Regions from separate parts of the Streptomyces sp. NBC_00038 genome, predicted to be linked through region 1. Evidence: riboswitches for the same ligand, from Rfam matches in the RefSeq annotation. Region 1 holds a riboswitch; the other holds the start of a gene.
The links. A riboswitch is a leader RNA that binds a small molecule or an ion and turns the genes downstream of it on or off. The one in region 1 is predicted to bind glycine.
Positions count from the first base shown of each region.

Region 2: it holds a riboswitch for glycine, as region 1 does, so the genes downstream of both, gcvT (glycine cleavage system aminomethyltransferase GcvT) here and gcvP (aminomethyl-transferring glycine dehydrogenase) in region 1, are expected to answer to the same signal.

Region 1 is NZ_JAPELQ010000001.1:1,820,376-1,824,954, forward strand. It holds gene gcvP (aminomethyl-transferring glycine dehydrogenase) at 1-2,614, opposite strand, end outside; glycine riboswitch at 2,798-2,894, opposite strand; gene OG219_RS08515 (PRC-barrel domain-containing protein) at 3,009-3,380, shown strand; gene OG219_RS08520 (DNA polymerase IV) at 3,462-4,579, opposite strand, start outside.
Region 2 is NZ_JAPELQ010000001.1:7,407,509-7,412,087, forward strand. It holds gene glyA (serine hydroxymethyltransferase) at 1-786, opposite strand, end outside; gene gcvH (glycine cleavage system protein GcvH) at 802-1,179, opposite strand; gene gcvT (glycine cleavage system aminomethyltransferase GcvT) at 1,306-2,424, opposite strand; glycine riboswitch at 2,572-2,673, opposite strand; gene OG219_RS33620 (AAA family ATPase) at 2,842-3,516, shown strand; gene OG219_RS33625 (enhanced serine sensitivity protein SseB) at 3,606-4,409, shown strand.

The sequences.
Region 1 (4,579 bases):
ACCGGTCGAGTTCCACCAGATCCTCGGACTCGGTCGGCTCGATCATCAGCGTGCCGGCCACCGGGAACGACATCGTCGGCGCGTGGAACCCGTAGTCGATCAGCCGCTTGGCGATGTCGTCGACACTCACGCCGGTCGCCTTGGTGAGCGGCCGCAGGTCGATGATGCACTCGTGCGCGACAAGCCCGCCGGGACCGGTGTAGAGCACCGGGAAGTGCGGCTCGAGGCGCTTGGCGATGTAGTTCGCGGAGAGCACGGCCACCTGCGTGGCACGCTTCAGTCCCTCGCCGCCCATGAGCCGGACGTACGCCCACGAGATCGGCAGAATCCCGGCGGAGCCCCACGGAGCGGCCGAGATCGGACCGACACCGGTCTCGGGACCGGCCGCCGGCTGCAAGGGGTGGTTCGGCAGGTAGGGCGCCAGGTGCGCGCGGACACCGACCGGACCGACGCCGGGACCGCCGCCGCCGTGCGGGATGCAGAACGTCTTGTGCAGGTTGAGGTGCGAGACGTCACCGCCGAAGTGACCCGGCTTGGCCAGCCCCACCAGCGCGTTGAGGTTGGCGCCGTCCACGTACACCTGGCCGCCGGCCTCGTGCACCTGCGCACAGATGTCGGCGACGTGCTCCTCGAAGACGCCATGCGTCGAGGGGTACGTGATCATCAGCACGGACAGTTCGTCGCGGTGCTGCTCGATCTTGGCGCGCAGATCCTCCACATCGATCTCGCCGTCGTCCGCCGTCTTCACGACGACGACCTTCATGCCGGCCATCACGGCGCTCGCCGCGTTCGTGCCGTGCGCGGAGGACGGGATCAGGCAGACGGTGCGCTGCTCGTCGCCGTTCGCGCGGTGGTATCCGCGTACGGCGAGCAGACCGGCCAGCTCACCCTGCGAACCGGCGTTGGGCTGCAGCGACACCTTGTCGTACCCGGTGACCTCGGCGAGCCGCTCCTCCAGCTCACGGATGAGCGTGAGGTAGCCCTGCGCCTGCTCGGCGGGCGCGAAGGGGTGCAGCTGCCCGAACTCGGGCCAGGTGACCGGCTCCATCTCCGTCGTCGCGTTGAGCTTCATCGTGCAGGAGCCCAGCGGGATCATGCCGCGGTCCAGCGCGTAGTCACGGTCGGACAGCTTGCGCAGGTAGCGCAGCATCGCCGTCTCGGAGCGGTACTGGTGGAACACCGGGTGCGCGAGGTACTCGTCGGTGCGCAGCAGCGAGGTCGGAAGAGTGTCCTCGGCGGCCGAGTCCAGCGCCTCGACATCACCCTGGACACCGAACGCGGTCCACACAGCGGCCAGTTGCCTGCGCGTGGTGGTCTCGTCGCAGGAGATCGACACACGGTCGGCGTCGACGAGGTGCAGGTTGACCCCCCGCTCCCGGGCGCCCGCCACGATCTCGGCGGCCCGGCCCTGGACGCGTACGGTCAGCGTGTCGAAATAGGCGCTGTGTACGACCTCGACTCCGCCCGCCTTCAGACCCTCGGCGAGGATCGTCGCGTACCGGTGCGTACGCCGCGCGATGGTCTTCAGCCCCTCGGGACCGTGGTAGACGGCATACATACCCGCCATCACGGCGAGCAGCACCTGAGCCGTACAGATGTTGCTCGTCGCCTTCTCACGACGGATGTGCTGCTCCCGCGTCTGCAGGGCCAGGCGGTACGCCTTGTGCCCGTCCGCGTCGACGGACACACCCACCAGCCGGCCGGGCAGGCTGCGCGCGAACTTCTCGCGCACCGCCATGTACCCGGCGTGCGGACCGCCGAAGGCCATCGGCACCCCGAACCGCTGCGTCGTACCGACCGCGATGTCCGCGTCCAGCTCGCCCGGCGAGGTGAGCAGAGTCAGAGCGAGCAGATCGGCGGCGACGGTGACGACCGCACCCAGCTCGTGTGCCTGCTCGATCAGCGGCTTGATGTCGCGTACGGCACCGGAGGCGCCCGGGTACTGGATCAGCACGCCGTTGATCTCACGCTCGGCGAGCTCGGCCGGAATTCCCTCGCTCAGATCGGCGACGACGACCTCGACACCGGTTGGTTCAGCGCGGGTCTCGATGACGGCGACGGTCTGCGGCAGCGCGTCCGCGTCGACCAGGAAGAGACCCTTCTTGTTCTTGCCCATGCGCCGGGACAGCGCCATCGCCTCGGCGGCCGCGGTGCTCTCGTCGAGCAGCGAGGCACCGGAGGTCGGCAGCCCGGTCAGCTCGGCGACGACGGTCTGGAAGTTCAGCAGCGCCTCGAGCCGGCCCTGCGAGATCTCCGGCTGGTACGGCGTGTACGCGGTGTACCAGGCCGGGCTCTCCATGACGTTCCGCAGGATCACCGGCGGAGTGAAGGTCCCGTAGTAGCCGAGCCCGATCATCGAGTCGAGCACCTGGTTGCGGTCCGCGAGGGAACGCAGTTCGGCCAGGACCTCGGCCTCGGTGCGCGCGCCCGGCAGCTCCAGCGCCTCGGCGTTCTTGATCACGTCCGGTACCGCGGTGGCCGTGAGCTCGTCGAGCGAGCCGTATCCGACCTGCGCGAGCATCTTGGCCCGTGCCTCGGTGTCGGGCCCGATATGGCGCTGCTCGAAGGGGATTCCCTGTTCGAGCTCGGAGAGCGGAATGCGAGGGGCGGTCATGGCGGAGGCCTCCTGGTCAGACGCGACCTTCGAGGGGCACCCCGGCACGGGTACCCCGACGGCCTCCCCCTCTGTCATCACAACCTGAGAGCTTCACCGGCCCGCCCACCCACTGCGACCCGACTTTCACCGTCGGTGAGAGCGGGAGCCGTCTTCGGCACCCGCCCTGCTTTCCAGAGTGACCTCGTCCGTGCGGTACGTGGGCCTGAGAGATTCCGGGGAGGATTTGCTCCTTCGGCGCCCTCCGATGGTGTCTGGAGGACTCTCCCGCGCGGGGTCAGCAGCCGCTGCCAGGGTACCAGCGAGGGCAACGCCCGGGCCTTCGAGTGGCCACCTTCCTGAATCTGCTCTTTTGTAGTGCTTACGGATGAGTTGCGACCAAATGGAGGGCACCGTGCAGACCGACATCGATCCGCGCAACCTGATCGGCCGCAAGGCATTCGACCGCAACGGCGCCAAGATCGGCACGATCGACGAGGTCTACCTCGACGACGCGACCGGGGTCCCGGAGTGGGCGGCCATACGCACGGGCCTGTTCAGCAGGGACGCCTTCGTACCCCTGGAGCCCAGCGAGCTCGTCGAAGGAACCCTGCGCATCCCCTTCGAACGAGCACTGATCAAGGACGCCCCCGATTTCGGCGTCGGCCGCCACCTCTCCCCCGAACAGGAACTCCAGCTCTACCACCACTACGGCCTCGACGTGGCCTCCCCTCCCACTCCACCGGACCGCGACTTCGGCCGCCTGGCAGGGACGGACGAGGCCTGACACAACATCTCGGGTCCCGGGTGACGCGGTCCCTTCGGGGGGCTCGGGCGCGACCGGACGACCCCCAGCGCCGAACCGAACTCAGCCGTCACGGCGATGGCCGACGGCAGCCACCAACGGCAACGGATCCGCCGGCTCCAGCTCCGGATCGTCGGTCCGGAACGTACGTACCCGCCCGGGCTCGGAGTACGGAGTCTCGAACCGAACGGTCACCCTCCCGAGCCCGCTCCCCTGCACCCACCCGTGCCCGAACTCGGCATGCCGCACATCGTGCCCCGCCGGCCACCGCCGCTCGGCGGGCGGCACCGTCTCGACCGTGCCGTCCTCCGTCGATTCCTCCTCGGCATGCTCCTGAGCCGCAAGCTCCCCCGCGGCTGCCTGGGCCTGCGCGAACAGGTCCTCCTGCGTGTAGTCGGCCAGCCCGGAGACGCCCACGCCGAGCAGCCGTACCCCACCGGTCGTGTCCACCACATCGAGGAGCCGCGCGGCCGCCTCCCGCACCACCGCGGGATCGTCCGTGGGCCCCCGCAGCGTCTCGGACCGCGTCAGCGTCGAGAAGTCGTACTTCCGCACCTTGAGCACGATGGTCCGCCCGGACAGCCCGGCTCCCCGCAACCGCTGCACACACCGGTCGGCGAGCCGCTGCACCTCCAGACCGACCCGCACCCGGTCATGGATGTCCACGTCGTACGTGTCCTCGACGGACACCGACTTGGTCTCCCGCTCGGCCACCACGGGCCGGTCGTCGTGGGCCAGCGCCATCGCGTACAGCGAGTGCCCGTGCGCCTTCCCCACCAGCCGTACGAGCTCGTCCTCGCCCGCCTCGGCAAGCTCCTCGACGGTGGTGATCCCGGCCCGCCGCAGATGGTCCCCGGTCGCGGGCCCCACGCCGGGCAGCGTCCGCACCGACATGGGCCCCAGCAGGGCGCGCTCGGTCCCCGGCTCTATCAGCACCAGACCATCGGGCTTGGCCTGTTCCGAGGCGATCTTCGCGAGCATCTTGGACGCGGCGAGCCCCACCGACCCGGTGAGTCCCGTGACGGCCCGGATGTCCGCACGCAGTTTCACCCCGGTCAGCCGCGCCGATACCTCGTCCCAGGCCGCTCCCCCGGCCTCCAGATCGACGAACGCCTCATCCAGGCTCAGCGGCTCCACCAGCGGCGACAGGGCCCCCAGCAGCCCCATCACCTGCTCGCTGA
Region 2 (4,579 bases), 5.6 Mb from region 1:
CTGACCCGGGAAGACCGCCGAGTTGATCTTCTTGGCGAGCTCGGCCGTGGACAGGATCACGCCACCGCGCGGACCGCCCAGCGTCTTGTGGGTGGTGGTCGTGACGACATGGGCGTGCGGTACGGGGTTCGGGTGCAGGCCCGCCGCCACCAGACCGGCGAAGTGCGCCATGTCGACCATCAGGTACGCGCCGACCTCGTCCGCGATCCGGCGGAACTCGGCGAAGTCCAGCTGACGCGGGTACGCCGACCAGCCGGCCACGATCAGCTTCGGCTGCGACTCCTTGGCGAGCTTCTCGACCTCGGCCATGTCGACCTGGCCGGTGGCGTCGTCCACGTGGTACGCGACCACGTTGTAGAGCTTGCCGGAGAAGTTGATCTTCATGCCGTGGGTCAGGTGCCCGCCGTGGGCGAGGTTCAGACCCATGATCGTGTCGCCGGGCTTGATCAGCGCGAACATCGCGGCCGCGTTGGCCTGGGCGCCCGAGTGGGGCTGCACGTTGGCGTGCTCCGCACCGAAGAGCGCCTTCACGCGGTCGATGGCGATCTGCTCGACGACGTCGACGTGCTCACAGCCGCCGTAGTAGCGGCGGCCGGGGTAGCCCTCGGCGTACTTGTTGGTCAGGACCGAGCCCTGGGCCTCCATGACGGCGACCGGAGCGAAGTTCTCCGAGGCGATCATCTCGAGGGTGGACTGCTGGCGGTGCAGTTCGGCGTCGACGGCGGCGGCGACGTCCGGGTCGAGCTCGTGCAGGGGTGTGTTCAGAAGCGACTTGGATTCAGACATGGGGACTACGACTCCTCAGCCGGCGGTGAAAGCGGTGTACTCGTCGGCGGAGAGCAGGTCTTCCGGCTCGTCCGCGATGCGCACCTTGAACAGCCAGCCGCCCTCGAAGGGGGCCGAGTTCACCAGGGCCGGGTCGTCCACCACGTCCTGGTTGAACTCCACGATCTCGCCGGTGACCGGGGCGTACAGGTCGCTCACCGACTTGGTCGACTCCAGCTCACCGCAGGACTCACCCGCGGTGACCGTGGCACCGACCTCCGGAAGCTGGGCGTAGACGACATCGCCGAGCGCGTTGGCCGCGAACTCGGTGATGCCGACCGTCGAGACGCCGTCCTCGGCGACCGACAGCCACTCGTGCTCCTTGCTGTAGCGCAGCTGCTGGGGGTTGCTCATGGCCTGAATTCTCCTGTACGCGGGGGAGTGCTGATGACGGGGGAGGGGTGATGACCAGGGCGGATGGTGCCCGGTGTCACTTCTGGCACGCGCGGCCGGGCCGGTGGCCCGGCACGTGCCCCAGTGTCACTTCTGGCGCTTGTAGAACGGCAGTGCCACGACCTCGTAGGGCTCGTGACTGCCGCGGATGTCCACACCGACTCCGGCGGTGCCCGGAGCGGAGTGCGTGGCGTCGACGTACGCCATCGCGATCGGCTTGCCCAGCGTCGGGGACGGGGCGCCCGACGTGACCTCGCCGACGACCTTGCCGTCGGCGACGACGGAGTAGCCCGCGCGCGGGACGCGACGGCCCTCGGCGATCAGGCCGACGAGCACCCGCGGGGGGTTCTCGAGAGCACGCGCGGCGGCCTCGGAGAGCGCCTCGCGCCCCACGAAGTCGCCCTCCTTCTCGAACTTCACGACCCGGCCGAGACCAGCGTCGAAGGGGGTGAGCGAGGTGCTCAGCTCATGCCCGTACAGCGGCATGCCCGCCTCCAGGCGCAGGGTGTCCCGGCAGGACAGACCACAGGGGACGAGCCCGGCCGGGTCGCCCGCCTCGGTGAGGGCCTGCCACACCTTCTCGGCGTCGCCGGGGGAGACGAACAGCTCGAAGCCGTCCTCTCCGGTGTAGCCGGTGCGGGCGATGAGCGCCGGGACGCCGGCGACCGTGCCGGGCAGACCGGCGTAGTACTTCAGGCCGTCGAGGTCGGCGTCCGTGAGGGACTTGAGGATGCCGGGGGACTCCGGGCCCTGGACGGCGATCAGCGCGTACGCGTCACGGTCGTCACGCACGACGGCGTCGAAGCCGGACGCCCGCTCCACGAGTGCGTCCAGCACCACCTGGGCGTTCGAGGCGTTGGCGACGACCATGTATTCGGTCTCGGCCAGCCGGTACACGATGAGGTCGTCGAGGATGCCGCCGTCCGCCCGGCAGATCATGGTGTAGCGGGCGCGGCCGACGCCCACCGAGCCGATGTTGCCGACCAGCGCGTAGTTGAGGAGCGCGGCCGCCTGGGGCCCGGTGACCGTGATCTCGCCCATGTGGGAGAGGTCGAAGAGGCCGGCCTTCGTGCGGACGGCGAGATGCTCGTCGCGTTCGGAGCCGTAGCGCAGGGGCATGTCCCAGCCCGCGAAGTCGGTCATCGTCGCGCCGAGCGAGCGATGCAGGGCATCGAGCGCGGTGTGACGGGGTGCGTTGCTGCTCATCGGTGGGGCTCCCAAGGCATGACGGCGAGGTCGTTCCTCCCCATCTGTCATCGGAACCTGAGAGGTTCATCACGACCCCGCGAAACGGTGGTCATGATTTGCACCTTGGGTGGAGCCACTGGTCAGCAGCCCGCTTTTCAGATGTGCCTCGCCCGCGCGGTACGGGGCCTGAGAGATTCAAGGGAGGGACTTGCTCCTTCGGCGCCCAGGACGGTGTGACAAGACCTGGGACTCTCCCGCGCGGATTCAAGCGGCCGGTATGCAGTTGGCGGGCACATCATTGCACGCGCCGTCCGATACTGGCAGTCCGCATCTGTAACCGCCCTGTGGCAGATCGATTACGGAAACAGGAAGCACCGCGCATTACCTTCTCTTTACACTCGGCGGGGATGGGACTCCAGACCCATGGGGAGGACGATCACGGTGAACAGGACCACTGCGTACGCGACGACCGCGGGCCTCGCGCTGCCCAAGCAGCCCGGCGCCCCGGCCCGGGAGGCGTGCGACCCGTTCCCGACGGCTGTCGTCCGCGACCTCAGGGACCGCGCGGGCCACAGCCCGCACGGTCTGCACTTCGGCACATCCGACGTCGTCGTGGTCACCGGGCTCCCCGGCAGCGGCAAGTCGACCCTGATGCGCCGCGCCGTCTCGGGCCCGCGCATCGACTCGCAGGACACCCGCGACCGTTGGGACGGACACGTGTCCCGCTGGCTTCCGTACGCGGTCTACCGCCCCCTCGTCCGCCTCGCGCACTACACCGGCCTGCACCGCGCGCTGCGCTCCGGCGCCGGAGTGGTCGTACACGACTGCGGCACACAGGCCTGGGTGCGCCGCTGGCTCGCCCGCGAGGCCCGCCGCCGGGGCGGCACCCTGCACCTGCTGCTGCTCGACGTCACGCCGGGCACGGCCCTCGACGGCCAGCGCGAACGAGGCCGAGGCGTCTCGCGGTACGCGTTCTCGCGCCACCGCGGCGCGGTCGCCCGGCTGCTGCGCTCCGTGGAGAAGGGGGACCTGCCGGAGGGCTGCGGCTCGGCGGTGCTCATCGACCGGGACGCGGCCGACGTGCTGCGCCGGATCGACTTCGGCGGCTGAGCGGCCGGGAGCGGCTGAGATGCCGTACGAGCCCACTAACCTTGCCAGCCGGAACACCGGAACAGTGGTTCACAGCAGGCGGTAGACAGATGGACTTCCCAGCCTTCCCCGACTTCCCTGGCCTCCCGGCGCAGGCGCACCCCCATCCACACGGCGGATGGCCGGGCAACGAACTGGAGGAAGTGCTCGCCGCGTCCCTCGGCGTGCCCGCGGGGCCCTCCTCGGGCGCCCGCATCGTCGAGGTCCTCGGCCGCAGCTTCGTCTGGGTCCCGCTGCCGAACGGCGGCGGTCCGAACAGCGGCCCGCTCGACCTGCCGACGCTGGAGATCGCCGGTCAGGCGTACGTCCCTGTCTTCAGCTCCGAGGAGCAGTTCCGCCAGGTCACCGGCGGGCACATGTCGTACACGATCGCGCCCGCCGTCGAGTTCGCCCGCGGGCTGCCCCCGCAGATCGGCATCGCGGTGAACCCGGACGGTGTGGTCGGCGTACCGCTGCCGCCCCCCGCGGTCGCCGAGCTGTGCCGCGCCGGGCGTACGCCCCTGGACGGATCCGCGAGCGGCGGCCGGGTGCGGCTCTTCGAGCCGGACTGGCAGGACGACCCGGTGGACTTCCTGGCCGCGGCCTCCGCCGAGTTCGCCGGCACCGGCGTCGTGCTGACCGCCCGCCGCTGCCTGGCCAGCATCGAGGGCGGCACGCCCGTGATGTTCATCGGCGTCGAACTCTCCCTCTGGGAGGGCGAGGCCCGCACACTTCCCCTGGACGCACTGGGCCGAGCGCTCGGCCGGGTCGCGGTGCCGTGGCCGGTGAACCTGGTCCTCCTGGACGTGGCCCAGGACCCGGTCTGCGACTGGCTGCGCCAGCGGGTGCGGCCCTTCTACCAGCACGGTCACTGAAGGCGCCCCGTCAGGGGCGCGGGGCTGTGACATATGCGGCTCCGCCGCGTGGGCGCGAGCAACCACGACGGGCCCGCGGCAGCAGAACGGCAGCAAGTCCCGAGCTCCAACACGGCTTTCGGAGCGGAGCGACGACGCTGTCAGGGTCGCCGCTTAAGCTGGTTTCATAA